DNA from 4 places in the Salinivibrio sp. PR932 genome. Region 3 is predicted to be linked to each of the others. Evidence: predicted binding sites of a transcription regulator. Region 3 holds the regulator's gene; each other region holds the start of a gene.
The links. Region 3 encodes CRP, which controls carbon source genes, mostly activating them, when cyclic AMP is high. Its sites were predicted from a motif close to TGTGANNNNNNTCACA; they were not measured.

Region 1: a site for CRP is predicted at 2,040-2,055, ahead of rppH (RNA pyrophosphohydrolase). Genes of this name have one in related genera too.
Region 2: a site for CRP is predicted at 1,938-1,953, ahead of BZG84_RS01035 (CTP synthase). Genes of this name have one in related genera too.
Region 4: a site for CRP is predicted at 1,660-1,675, ahead of cdd (cytidine deaminase). Genes of this name have one in related genera too.

Annotation. Positions count from the first base shown of each region.
Region 1 is NZ_MUFM01000003.1:44,083-47,676, reverse strand. Features, by position in the region: gene ptsP (phosphoenolpyruvate--protein phosphotransferase) at 1-1,355, opposite strand, end outside; gene rppH (RNA pyrophosphohydrolase) at 1,374-1,886, opposite strand; gene mutH (DNA mismatch repair endonuclease MutH) at 2,518-3,183, shown strand; gene BZG84_RS01860 (DUF6482 family protein) at 3,193-3,495, opposite strand.
Region 2 is NZ_MUFM01000002.1:34,407-38,000, reverse strand. Features, by position in the region: gene eno (phosphopyruvate hydratase) at 1-141, opposite strand, end outside; gene BZG84_RS01035 (CTP synthase) at 219-1,853, opposite strand; gene mazG (nucleoside triphosphate pyrophosphohydrolase) at 1,994-2,803, opposite strand; gene relA (GTP diphosphokinase) at 2,852-3,594, opposite strand, start outside.
Region 3 is NZ_MUFM01000011.1:31,520-35,113, reverse strand. Features, by position in the region: gene astD (succinylglutamate-semialdehyde dehydrogenase) at 1-168, shown strand, start outside; gene BZG84_RS07435 (DUF1338 domain-containing protein) at 179-973, shown strand; gene BZG84_RS07430 (hypothetical protein) at 1,025-1,891, opposite strand; gene crp (cAMP-activated global transcriptional regulator CRP) at 2,020-2,652, opposite strand; gene BZG84_RS07420 (phosphoribulokinase) at 2,904-3,594, opposite strand, start outside.
Region 4 is NZ_MUFM01000039.1:16,086-19,679, reverse strand. Features, by position in the region: gene sbcB (exodeoxyribonuclease I) at 1-28, shown strand, start outside; gene BZG84_RS14460 (winged helix-turn-helix domain-containing protein) at 228-719, shown strand; gene BZG84_RS14455 (ABC transporter substrate-binding protein) at 793-1,551, shown strand; gene cdd (cytidine deaminase) at 1,734-2,630, shown strand; gene BZG84_RS14445 (DMT family transporter) at 2,720-3,594, shown strand, end outside.

The sequences.
Region 1 (3,594 bases), on a different contig from region 3:
TTGATGGCGATGCTACTGTCGGCGCTCAAGCCAGCGTTCAAATGGATCTGGATACGGGTGCCATCTTGGCTTTGTCCGGGCGAGGCCAGCGCCGTATCTAAAGTCGATTGCAAACTGACTTCCGCTTGAACCAGCTGCTGATACTCCTTCAGCAAAGGTGCGGCAGGCTCAATCATCAACAGCCCTTTGTGACCATCCAAGATCACCGATTTGTTGTGGAGTCTTGGCGCGGAAAAGCTCACTCCCATCACCGCAGGAATGCCAAGTGCCCTTGCCAATATGGCCGCATGGGAATTCGCCGCGCCCTCTTCGGCTACGACCCCCGCGAGCAGCGCGCGTGGAATAGAAGCCAGCATGCCAGCCGTCAGTTCACGGGCGAGCAAGACGATAGGCGACGCGATAGGTTGATGATTGCTCGAGGCTTCAGAAAGAAAATAGAGTAAACGCTGACCGAGCTCCTTCACGTCAGCAGCCCGTGCCTTAAGATAGGGATCATCCATGGCCGCAAAACGGGATGAAAAGGTTTCCACCGTTTGTCGGACTGCCCACGCGGCTTCGTCGCCCTGTTGGATACGTAGGGTCATATCCTCGCGCAGCATAGGATCGTTGAGCAAATGGACAAACAAATCAAAGATTGCCAGCGCCTCTTTTTGTAGCTCCTTATCAAAGCGTTTTCTAAGGCGACGAAACTCCACTGACGCATCATCTAATGCGGCATCTAAACGATCGAGCTCTTTTTGAACATGCAAACAGCTAGCCGGTGCAATGTCCTCTAACCGTGGCTGAGAATCGTCACACCATGCATTCGCAATCCCTACCCCGGGTGATGCAGGAACCCCTTCCAACAACACGGGTGACTGTGACGCATTCAGCCATCCACCTTGTGCATTGGCATGGGCAAACACCACTGCCAGTTGCGCGGCAAGGGTGACAAGAAACGACTCTTCACTTTCGTCAAATTGACGCGGCTGGTGTTGCTGAACCACAAGTACGCCCAGTACCGTTTTGCGATAAATAATGGGCGTACCTAGAAAAGACTGGAAGGCATCTTCCCCTGTAGCCGGGAAAGGTTTAAACGCGGGATGCTCGCGCGCATGGGCCAAATTAATCGGCTCTGCGCGCTCGCCAACTAATCCTACCAAGCCTTCACCAAAAGACAGTGAAACTTGCGCGGCAGGATCCAAGCCTTGGGTGGCCATCAGATTAAAGCTGGCTTGCTCGGGATTGGCAAGGTACACAGAGCAACACTCGGTATGCATCGCAACACAGGTTTGCTGCACTAGGGTTTGCAGCGCCTGATGAAGATCCGCCGATGCGGCTACGCTCTGAACAATATTTCTAAGCTGTGTCAGCACCGGCTTCCTCCTTAAACGTTATCCTCGCTTGTTCCGACGTCGAGGCTTACGCTCCTTAAAAGGCATCGCTAACGGCGCAAACTCTTTCATTGCGCGGCGGTATACTTCGCGTTTGAAAGACACAACCTGACGTACCGGATACCAATAACTGACCCAACGCCAGCCATCAAATTCCGGGGTTCCCCCGCGGGACACATTCACTTTCGACTCATCGCATTCCAGCTTCAACAAAAACCATTTTTGTTTTTGCCCAATACAGACTGGCTTGGAGTCCCAACGTACCAAACGTTTCGGGAGCTTATACCGTAGCCAATGACGGCTAGTACCCAAGATGCGGACATCTTTTTTGGTCAGCCCCACTTCTTCGTAAAGCTCACGGAACATGGCTTGTTCGGGACTTTCCCCATCATCAATCCCGCCTTGCGGGAACTGCCATGAATGCTGACCATATCGACGAGCCCAGAGAACCTGACCGTGGCCGTTACATATTACTATCCCCACATTGGGACGATAGCCATCGCCATCAATCACTGGACGACCTCAATGATAAATCTCTACTGAGTCTGATTTTTTCACAAAAAGCCGCTAAGGGTAAACAAACATTGTGGATTAACCCGTGTTTTTGCGCACTCGTCGTCATCTGAGGATAACTTAGGGCCTAACAGGAAGTTATAAACATAGCAATGAGAGTTTGCGCACATTTATTCACGCTTTCTGTGGATAGATTTGTGAAGAAGCAACGAAAAAGTCTAAAACGTCATCAACTCAAGATCATAAAATCTGATTCACAATTAAACAAAGAACAAAATAATCGTTATAAATCAAATCATTGAATAGACAAAAACCAACAAAGATCCTTGTGGCGATCTTTCGATCATCCTTTGCACACAGATCGCTCAAAGATCCATCAGTTAGTAAATTATCCACATCGTTAGCGCAAAAATCCAACAATATCGTGGATTACACACTTAACACTGGCAAAAAGGGTACTGTATATATGATCATGGTCGTGAATCTTATACGCAACACTTATCTTTCTGTGGATAACTAAAGCAACGCCAGATAGATCTTCACCATGAGGATCCTTGCGCCTTGCTCGACGCTTAACGATAATGCCGGTCATCTTGTGCCAAACATTATCCGTTGCCGAAAAGCTATCCGTATGCAGTCACCACAGTCCGAATCAGAACTCATGCAGCGTGCCGCTGATTTAGCCGGTTTCACGCTAGGGGAAGTCAGCCAAGAGCATGGGATCGTCTGTCCGGCCGATCTGAGCCGAGAAAAAGGCTGGGTAGGCATGTTGCTAGAAACCTGCTTGGGCGCGACGGCAGGAAGTAAACCCGAGCAAGACTTTGCTCATTTAGGGATTGAGCTAAAAACGATCCCCGTAAACGCGCATGGCAAACCACTCGAAACCACCTTTGTATGTGTTGCGCCTTTGACAGGTATTAGTGGTGTACAGTGGGAGCACAGCCATGTTCGACACAAACTCTCCCGTGTCCTTTGGGTTCCCGTTGAAGGAGAACGCACCATCCCACTCGCAGAGCGACGCATAGGCACTCCCCTGCTCTGGTCACCCAGTCGAGAAGAAGACGCGCAGCTGCGTGCCGATTGGGAAGAGCTGATGGATTTGATTGCCTTAGGACGGGTGAATGATATTACCGCGCGTCACGGCCAGTATTTACAGCTGCGCCCTAAAGCCGCTAACAGCCATGCACTTACCGATGCGTTTGGGGCAAAGGGCGAACCGATCAAAACCCTACCGCGTGGCTTTTATCTGCGCACCCAGTTCACCCATCATATTCTAAGCCGATTTTTCGTCAGCTGACCGAACGGCTTAAAAGCGTATCGGCATATCCTCTTTGCAGGGCGGTTGATCACCGGTGGCAAACTCGTCGTAGGGGTCGAACAAGCGCAACACACCTTGTTCAATCCCCAGCGCCTTTAAGCGGTCTCCCACTTGACCCACATTATCAAACTGCATCACTTCACCAGTAGCATCGTCACGCAAAGGTTCGAGGTGGTGTTTCACCTCCACTTCAACGGAATATTTCGCACCACCGGCGTGGGCCATCACATAACACTGGGGGCAAGAGCGCGGGTCGGCGCGCATCCATGCCTTAAGTTGTCCATAGTTCATGATGCTCTCCTCATTATGATCTTTATCAGTTAAGAGCAGGATCTGAGAAACTGTCAAGCAAGGCACACAATGCTTTTGCTTCGCAATAAAATTCTCTAC
Region 2 (3,594 bases), on a different contig from region 3:
TTCACGAGAACCGGTAGACGCACCTGATGGCGCTGCCGCCATACCAACAAAGCCACCTTCCAAGTGTACTTCTGCTTCTACAGTTGGGTTACCGCGTGAATCGATAATTTCACGACCTAGAACTTTAACGATCTTAGACATTGTGATTCCTCTCGTCTGTCATTGTATTCAAAAAATAAAAAGCGGCCGCCCGTCAGGACTACCGCTTCACATTTGTGTTATAGCTCACCGCGCTGCTTTTTACCTGCAGCCGCAACGAACCCAGCGAATAGCGGGTGGCCGTCGCGAGGAGTCGAGGTGAACTCTGGGTGGAACTGACAGGCCACAAACCATGGATGTGCTGGGTTTTCGATGATTTCTACCAGCTTCTTGTCTGCCGACAAGCCCGATACAAGTAGACCGGTTTTTTCCAATTGTGGACGCAGCAAGTTATTCACTTCATAGCGATGACGATGGCGCTCGTGGATTTGAGTGTTGCCATATAGCTGATGCGCTTTAGACCCTTCAGACAGGTGGCAAAGCTGTGCGCCTAGACGCATGGTGCCGCCCAAATCAGAGGATTCGCTACGCTCTTCCACGTTACCTTCTTCATCGACCCACTCGGTGATCAGTCCCACCACTGGGTATTTGCTGTCTTTGCTGAATTCGGTGGAGTTAGCTCCTTCCATCCCAGCAACATTACGGGCGTACTCAATTAACGCCACTTGCATGCCTAAACAAATGCCAAGATAAGGCACTTTGTTTTCACGCGCATATTGTGCGGCAAGGATTTTGCCTTCGACGCCGCGATCGCCAAAACCACCCGGAACCAAAATCGCATCTAAACCATCGAGCAGCTCAGTGCCGCGGGTTTCGAGATCTTGTGAGTCAACATACTTGATGTTGACAGTCAGACGATTTTTCAATCCGCCATGCTTCAGCGCTTCGTTGACAGATTTATACGCGTCAGGCAGTTCGATGTACTTACCCACCATACCAATGGTGACTTCGCCCATTGGATTGGCTTCTTCGTAAATGACTTGTTCCCATTCAGACAGGTCGGCTTCTGGCGCTTGGATACCAAAGCGCTGACAAACCAAGTCGTCCAGCCCTTGAGAGCGAATCAATGAAGGAATTTTGTAGATTGAATCCACATCCTTCATGGTGATAACCGCTTTCTCTGGTACGTTACAGAACAGTGCAATTTTTGCACGCTCATTGGCTGGAATTGGACGCTCACTACGGCAAACAAGGACATCCGGCTGGATACCAATTGATAGAAGCTCTTTTACCGAGTGCTGGGTAGGCTTGGTTTTCACTTCACCCGCCGCTGCCAAGTATGGCACCAAGGTAAGATGCATAAACATCGCACGCTCACGACCGACTTCCACGGTCAGTTGGCGAATCGCTTCAAGGAATGGCAGTGATTCAATATCACCGACAGTGCCGCCAATTTCCACGATCACCACGTCGTGACCTTCACCACCGGCGATGATACGGTCTTTGATCGAGTTAGTGATGTGTGGAATCACCTGAATGGTGGCTCCCAGGTAATCTCCGCGGCGCTCTTTGCGCAGAACATCCGCGTATACGCGACCAGAGGTAAAGTTATTACGCTTGGTCATTTTGGTGCGGATAAAGCGCTCGTAGTGACCGAGGTCAAGGTCGGTCTCGGCGCCGTCTTCCGTGACGAATACTTCCCCGTGCTGGGTAGGGCTCATTGTCCCTGGATCCACGTTGATATAAGGGTCGAGTTTCATGATGGTGACGTTGAGGCCACGCGCTTCAAGAATGGCTGCCAATGAGGCTGCAGCAATACCCTTACCGAGGGAGGATACAACACCGCCCGTAACAAAAATGTAATTCGTCGTCATGCTAAACCTGAGAGTTGGATTTAGAGGAAATTAATGGAAATCTGGACGGGAAGTCATGATACCAGACCCCACTCACTCCCACAACGTGAAAACTATCACACACCATACTGTTTTTATTTGTCGCAAATCAATGATGAAACTTACAGCGTGTTGCTTTTTTCCTGCTTTTTGACCTGTTGCCACGCCGATTCCAGTTCATCTAACTGACATTCTTGAATATTTTTTTCATCATTGCGTAATTGAGTTTCAACTTGACGGAAACGTCGTTCGAATTTTTGATTCGCGTTACGCAACGCGGATTCCGCATCCGTGCCTACGTGGCGTGCCAGATTCACCACCGAAAATAATAAATCGCCGATTTCTTCTTCCACCCGCGCGGGGTCTACCGGCGTGATTGCCAGTTCTTGCTCAACCTCGGCAATTTCTTCGCGCACTTTATCGAGCACCGGCGCTACCGCATCCCAATCAAACCCCACTCGCGCACAACGCTTTTGCAGTTTGTGCGCACGCACCAGTGCGGGAAGGCCTAACGTAACGCCGTCTAATACGCTAGTGGGTTGTTCTGACGCCGCCTTGTCGGCACGCTCCTGCGCTTTAATCCCTTCCCAGTCAGGGCCGTGCAGCGGTTCACCTTGGCTGTCTTTAGACCCAAAGACATGCGGGTGACGACGGGTGAGCTTGTCACAAATCGCCCCCACGACGGCATCAAAATCAAAGCGATTTTGCTCGCGTCCCAATTGACTGTAGAACACTATTTGAAAGAGTAAATCGCCTAATTCATCTTTTAGGTCCGACCAGTGTTCACGCTCAATGGCATCGGCCACTTCGTAGGCTTCTTCGAGCGTGTGAGGCACGATAGAGGCAAAGGTTTGGGCTTTGTCCCAATCGCACCCTTTTTGTGGGTCGCGCAAGGTCGCCATGATAGTCAGTAAATCGTCAATCGACGCCATACTTCGTTATCCTTAAAAAAACGCCCTGTCGATAACAGGGCGTGATGTTTATCTGAGTCGTTTGGCCTCTACCACATCCTTGACTTGCTCCAACCGATTCACAATTCGGCTAAGCGTGTCGAGATCGGAAATCTCTAAATCAAAGTCCATGATAGACATCTGCTTTTTGTAATCGACGCGGCTTTGCATGCCCGCAACGCGGACTTTTTCATTACTGAGCACGGTATTAATGTCTTTGACTAACCCGGTACGTTCATTGGCGGATAAGCGAATGCGCACATGGTATTGCCCGACATGCCCTTTTCCCCAAACGGTGGCGATGATTCGCTCCGGCGCATGGTGACGAAGTTCGTTGAGTTGCTCACAATCCGCACGGTGTACTGAAATACCACGTCCTTGGGTCACAAAGCCCATAATGTCATCACCCGGTAGCGGCTGACAGCAACGCGCGAGGTGGGTCATCAGGTTATCAACCCCTTCAACCACCACCGCATCACGATGGGTTTTTCCACCTACGGTTTTTTGTTCACTTTGCTGAAGTTTTTCCAGCAACTGTTGCTCTTCTTCTTCCAAGCTTGGCTTGTTGATCAGGCTGTTAATGTGATTAACCACCTGATTGATGCGCAGATCGCCACTTCCGACCCCCGCATACAGCTCTTCCAGTGAATTCACATTGAAGCGCTTGAGCGCCAAACTCGCATCTTTACTGGCACCGCCAATTTTTTGTAGTTCGGTATCGAGAATTTCTTTACCCGCGGCAATGTTTTTATCTCTGTCTTGTTTGCGGAACC
Region 3 (3,594 bases):
ACCGGTGCCAGTGGGGATGCACCATTTGGTGGTCCGGGCGCGTCGGGTAACCTGCGTCCAAGTGCTTATTATGCCGCCGATTATTGTGCCTACCCTATGGCATCGATGGAAGGCGAGCAGGTCACCTTGCCCGAGAGCTTTGCGCCGGGGATCACGCCTCTTGATTAAGGAGAACAACATGGATAGTTGCCAAGCGTTATTTGACAGACTGTGGCAAGACTACACCCAGCGTCTTTGCCCTTCTGCGCAGAAAGTGCATGGGTTGCTCGAAGAAGGCCAACCCCTGATCAATGATCACATTGCACTGCGCACCTTTGCACTGCCTAATGTAGGGCTGGACAAGCTTGCCCGTCCTTTTATTGCGTTGGGCTATGAACCGAAAGGTGAGTACACCTTTGAAGCGAAGAAGCTCAACGCACGTCACTACGAGCATCCCGACCCTTTGATGCCGAAAGTGTTTATTAGTGAATTGATGGTGGGCCAATGCTCGACAACATTGCAATCCATCGTGCGCGACTTAGTGGCGAATGTAGACGATGATGCGCTGAAAGGGAGCGATTTTCTTCATCAAGGACGTTTGTGGGAGTTGGATTGGCAAACCTACAAGACGTTAGCGGATGAAAGTGAATATGCAGCTTGGGTGGCAGCGCATGGCTATGGGGCGAACCACTTTACCGTCAGCGTGAATCAGCTGAACAACCATGATAGCTGTCAAGCGGTTAACGATACCTTGCGCCAAAATGGTTTTACCATTAACGAATCTGGCGGGGAGGTCAAAGGGGATGCATCAGTCTTTTTGGAGCAATCCTCGACGATGGCTGATCGCGTGCCGGTGCAATTTAGCGATGCACGCCATGATATTCCGGGGGGGTTCTACGAGTTTGCGAAACGGTATCCGCTTCCGGACGGTGAACTTTATCAAGGTTTTGTCGCCGCCTCGGCTGATAAAATCTTTGAAAGTACGCATCAATAGTGGCGAGAGAAGAAAAGGAGAGCGATGCTCTCCTTTTTTGGGTGGCTGTGTTTAGCGACTTTCAATATCGAGCCAGAATTTATCGTCAATCGCCTGAGTTTCATTACTCAGATGTGGGTTGTCGACGCGAATAAAGGTGCGCTCACCAATATTGGCTTTCTCAAAGGTCTCTTTTACCAGAGGCGCATTCTCAAAAAATTCGATGAAGGATCCGTCTTGATAGGCGGCCGCAAAGGCATCATTGAGCATGGTCGCCACCTCTGGGTTTTGGGGCGATACAAACAAGAACATCGGGAAGCGATAGATCAGCATTAAGTGCGGATCGACCAACAGATTTGCATATTGAGGTCGCTCTGCCAGTTCGCTAAAAGGTTCGATAAGCGCACGCGGGAAGAGGTCTGCCCGTCCGGTATCGACGGCTTTAAAGATATTCTCAAAGCTTGAAATTTCTCGAACCCGAAATCCCGCTGACTGCAAGACCTTCACATCGGCCCAGCCTTGCCCTTGGATCATGGTCAGATTATTGAGCCCTGCTTGGTCACTGATTTGTGCAAGCTTGGGTTCGGTGGCTTGATTAGTAATGAACAAGCGATGGCCTAAGAGACCCCGAAAAACTGGATAACGGATGGGAAGTAACTCTGACTCAAGGGTACGGTCGGCCCCGAGCCAATCTACCGTCAGTCGTCCTTGTTTCAGCATTTCTACTTTACGAGACTGAGAGCCAATTTGGCCTTGAAAGGCCTGTAACGTGACAGACTCACCCGATTTTTCCGCTAAAAACTCAATCAAGTCGATAGCGTATAAATCGAGGGCAGAGCCAGCCCGTGGTTCTGGGTGGACAATGGTGATATTCGCCGCAGCAGTTGAAGAAACCGCCGCGAGTAGCAATGCAGCAAGGGTGTGACGTAAGCTTCTCATAAACGACATCCTGTTAATCAGTTGTTAGATGGGTCGTTTTTGAAGTGTAGAACTTAGGTAATGAGTTTCCAGTCAATAAAAATAAAAAACCGACGCAAAAGCGCCGGTTTTATCGCAACACGCGAGGATTAGCGTGTGCCGTAAACCACAATGGTTTTACCGTGAGCTGAGATAAGATTCTGCTCTTCCAGCATTTTAAGGATACGCCCAACCGTCTCACGCGAACAGCCAACAATTTGACCGATTTCCTGACGCGTGATCTTGATTTGCATGCCGTCAGGGTGAGTCATGGCGTCAGGTTGCTTCGCCAAGTTCAGTAGGGTTTGTGCAATGCGGCCGGTCACGTCCAGGAAGGCAAGGTCTCCCACTTTCTGGCTGGTCACTTGCAGGCGACGCGCCATCTGAGAGGAGAGACGCATCAAAATGTCTGGGTTAACTTGGATCAGCTGGCGGAATTTCTTGAATGAAATTTCTGCCACTTCGCAAGGTGATTTCGCACGTACCCATGCGGTGCGCTCTTGGTCCTCTTCGAACAGACCAAGTTCGCCGATGAAGTCACCTTGGTTAAGGTAAGACAGGATCATCTCCTTGCCTTCTTCATCTTTGATTAGTACGGCCACAGAACCTTTCACGATGTAGTACAAGGTCTCCGCCTTTTCCCCTGCATGGATCAGAGTACTTTTGGACGGGTACTTGTGAATATGACAATGTGAAAGGAACCACTCGAGTGTAGGGTCTGTTTGAGGTTTTCCTGGAACCATATAACTTATTTCCTCTGCATGTGTTGCCCGGCAACGACGTCCTGTCTTTGTCTGAATGGAAACCCATCAGTCCAATGCACAGAATACGAGGTCTTGGCGCAGGCTACAAGCTCACTGTATGTTAACAAGAGTGTATCTTTTTTCTATCTGGATTTCTTGATTTTGATCTAAGCCAACCGCCTAAAAATTCGGCAAAAATGTGGCTAAGATCACGACCTGAGAAGTAATACACGTTAAGTGCGCTACGGCGCTTAACCTATCTTGCCTTTCTCAATCAACTGTTGGATCAAGGGGCGAATAATCAGCTCCATCGCAAATCCCATTTTACCGCCGGGCACGACCAGCGTGTTGTGCCGAGACATAAAGGCGCCACTGATCATTTGCAGTAAATAAGGAAAATCGACGTTCTTCATGCCACGAAAGCGGATCACGACAAAACTTTCGTCGAGTGACGGGATCCCTTTTGCATTCAGCGGGTTAGATGTATCTACGGTTGGGACGCGTTGGAAGTTAATATGCGTGCGAGAAAACTGCGGCGTAATATAGTGCAAGTAATCGTCCATGGAACGCACAATGGAGTCCGTAACGGCCTCGCGGGAATGGCCGCGGTCGCGCGTATCGCGGACAAACTTTTGAATCCACTCCAAGTTAACGATAGGCACCATGCCGATCAGTAAATCAACATGTTGGGCGACATTGACGTCACCATCCACCACTCCGCCATGCAAGCCTTCATAAAATAATACGTCGGTATTTTCAGGCAGATCTTGCCAGGGAGTGAAGGTGCCCGGCATTTGATTATAAGGCACGGCTTCATCAAAGGTGTGTAGATAACGACGATACTTGCCGGTGCCTTGTTCGCCATATTCTTTAAAAAATTGCTCAAGGCGTGGGAAGTCGTTGGCCGTGGGGCCAAAGTAGCTAATATGACGACCTTGTTCA
Region 4 (3,594 bases), on a different contig from region 3:
CCATTATGTGGAATCCTTGGTCAGTTAATTTTGCTTCCCTTGCCGTGGTGTCATCGGAGCCACTGGCAAGGGAAAACCTACTATCCTTCTGATAGATAATCGCTTTTCAAAATTTCCTCACACGCTGCCCAACTTCGTCTACCAAAAAAAACGTCCACATTCTAGTTGCAGAACCGTGATTTGAGTCCACACTTTTGAAAAGAGTATCGTGTGGAGTGGGCTCAATCATGACAACCAAAGTGAATACGCGCTGTTATCGATTTGCGGATGTTGATTTCGAACCAGAAAGCAGAACCTTATATTGGACCGACCAAACCATCACGGTACTGTCCTACGAAGAGTCACGCATGCTAGAAATGCTTTGTTACTACGCGGGAGAAGTGTTATCCAGCCGCACGCTGTTTAAGCAGGTCGCATTACCGGATAGTTCGTTTGCGCAGCACCAAAGTGTGGTGACGTCTTTAATGGCAAAATCCTATCGTAACGGCAAAAAATGCTTGCCATTCGAAGTGGTGGGCGAGTTTGGCTACCGCGTTGCCCTACCCCAACAAACCCTGTCGCACCGACCCGCACCGCGAGCACAACCACAAGCCGATGAGACACCATCGCTCGCGAAACCGGATGATTTACAAGCGGCAGACTTTAGTATCACCAAACCACTGATCGTATTACTTAGCGCTGCCAGTGTGATTATTGGCATTACAGCGTTGCTCACTTAGGAGTTTTATTCTTGTGGGCTAGCGAGCACACAACATCTGCTCGCAAGCTTTTTATCAGTAGAATGGAGGCGACATGGCAAAACATTTGTTGCTATTGCTACTCTACATTACTCTTCTGTCGGCCCCTGCCGCATGGGCACAGAGCGGCACCAATCATCAAAACGGTGTACCACAAACACTCGTGATCCATATGGGTGAACTGCCAGGTCTGATTCAACTTGACGGGTCAGGGCCTTTCGTGGATTTTGTGCGCTTTCTCGATGCGCAAGATCCGAACGTACAAATCGACATTGAAGTTTTTCCCATTCATCGCGCGATTAATGGCATCGTACAAGGCAACGCCGATTTAATGCTACCTGCCGTGCGTCCAACGAAAACAGTCACCGATTTACCGTTTGCATTTAGCAGCGAATCGTTTGGCGATGTTACCCATGTTTTGTATACCAACAAACATAAGCCGCTACCAGTTGATGTCCTTTGGGCTAATCCCGAGCGTTACACGATCGAAGCCGTGCCCTACTACATGCCATTTAAAGTCACACGCTCCCACAGTATTACGCAATCTTTACGTCGCCTTGCTGCAGGCCGTATTGACGGATTCGTGTGGGCGCAAGAAGAAGCAGATTTAATACTCAAACAGTTAGGATTAACAAATATTCGTCGTGCTCACTTCGCTGATTTTCAAGATGTATTTGTGATCCCTAAGGGAGAGAAAGGTGAGGCTATTGATGCCTACCTCACTGCGTTGATCACACGCCTGCGTGAAAATGGCACGTTAGCGCGTGAGTACTACAAAGTTCATCGCCCTTACGTGGATTGGCAGCCTGAATAGCAACCTGCACACTTGTATTTAAAAGCAATCATAGTGACTGTATTTACAGGCTTAAAAATGTTGACGTCACTCTAAGTTTGAGCAACAAGATCGCCTTTGCATTATATGCGTGACATTACTCACACATTTATCAAGATCGCTTCTCTACACTGATAGGCCGTTAACCATTTAGAAGTGATGCTATGCGAACCGCACTCATTGACGCACTGACACAATTGCCAGACTCACTACAGAGCACTGTCTCGGAATGGCTTCACGCATCGGCGTTTGATGCGACCTTTACGCCCGCGCAAGTGGCAGACATGGAAGCCGCAAGTGGCCTGTCTGGCGCGGCATTGCGCCTTGCTTTGCTCCCATTAGCCGCAGCTTATGCGGTGACACCCATTTCTCGTTTTAATGTAGGGGCGATTGTCAGAGGAGAAGATGGCACTTTATACCTAGGTGCAAATATCGAACTGACTGGCGTTCAACTTGGACAAACCGTGCATGCAGAACAATCTGCGATCAGCCACGCATGGACCAAAGGGGCGACGCGCTTAACCGACATCACCATTAATTACAGCCCTTGCGGTCACTGTCGTCAGTTTATGAACGAGTTAAATGGTGCTGAGGACTTAGTGATTCAACTGCCTAAATCGGACGCTAAATCACTGCACACTTACCTTCCCGAAGCATTTGGCCCTGCCGACCTCGGTATTGAAGCGCGACTGCTTACCGACCAAACGCAAGGCTTAACGGCAGACGATATTGACGATCCTCTGCTTAAACAAGCCGTTGAAGCGGCGAACATTAGCCATGCGCCTTATTCCAGTAACTACAGCGGTGTCGCGATTGAAACAAATGACGGTCATGTGTTTAAAGGAATGTATGCTGAAAATGCGGCCTTTAATCCGAGTTTGCCTCCACTGCAAGTTGCTTTAATTGCCGCCAATATGGCGGGTTACTCGTGGGATCAGATTGCCTCTGTGGCTTTAGCCGAAGTGGTGAACAGCACCGTGAGCCATTTGGCCGACACCCAAGCGAGCTTGGATGCCATTAATCCCGACATTCCCTTGTTATATGCAGGGTTAAGAGCTTAATACAAAACATCAGGCCGCATTGATTTCTAGTCGCTCTGCGGCCTATTTTGCGCTACTATCCGAGCATATTTTTTCGGATAACCACAGCGATGAAACAAATTCATAATCCCATCCAAGGTGCTGTTTGGATGTTGATCGCCGGCCTCTGTTTTGCGCTGGTTAATAGCCTCTCACAATACGTCAGTTTTAAACTCGGCCTACCGTCGACCACCGTCGCCTTTATTCAATATGCGATCGCACTGGTTGCGATGATTCCTTGGCTAAAACAGTTGGGTATGCGTCAAGCATTAAAAACACAGCATTTAGGAAAACACTGTCTGCGCGTGTTTATCTCGGTGATTGGTATTCAACTGTGGCTGTGGGCCCTCGCCTATCCTGTACCGATTTGGCAAGGTATTGCTCTGCTTATGACTTCCCCCTTATTTGCCACTATCGGATCTGGGTTATTTTTACGCGAACGTGTTGGTATCGCTCGCAGCCTAGCAACTCTCGCGGGCTTCTGTGGTGCGATGATTATCTTAGAGCCTTGGTCAGACGGATTTACTTGGGCTACACTCTTGCCTGTCGGTGCTGCGTTTTTTTGGGCCACTTATTCGTTGATGGTCAAACGATTATCAGCCTATGATCCGCCAACAACCATGGTGGTCTACTTGTTACTCTTGATCACGCCCTTTAACTTATTGCTTGCCGTTCCGGATTGGACGCTACCAGCGAGTGCGACAGCGTGGTGGATGCTAATCGGGGCTGGCTTGCTCACCGCCTTAGCTCAATGGGCGATAGCCAAGGCTTATGCCGTTGCAGATGCCTCATTTGTTCAGCCGTTTGATCACGCCAAATTGCCGTTAAATGTGTTATTTGGCTGGTTAGTCTTTAGTTGGATTCCACCCGGTCGGTTATGGTTAGGGGCCGGCATTATTATTGCCGCCGTGTTCTTTATCACGCACTGGGAATCCCGCCAGTATCA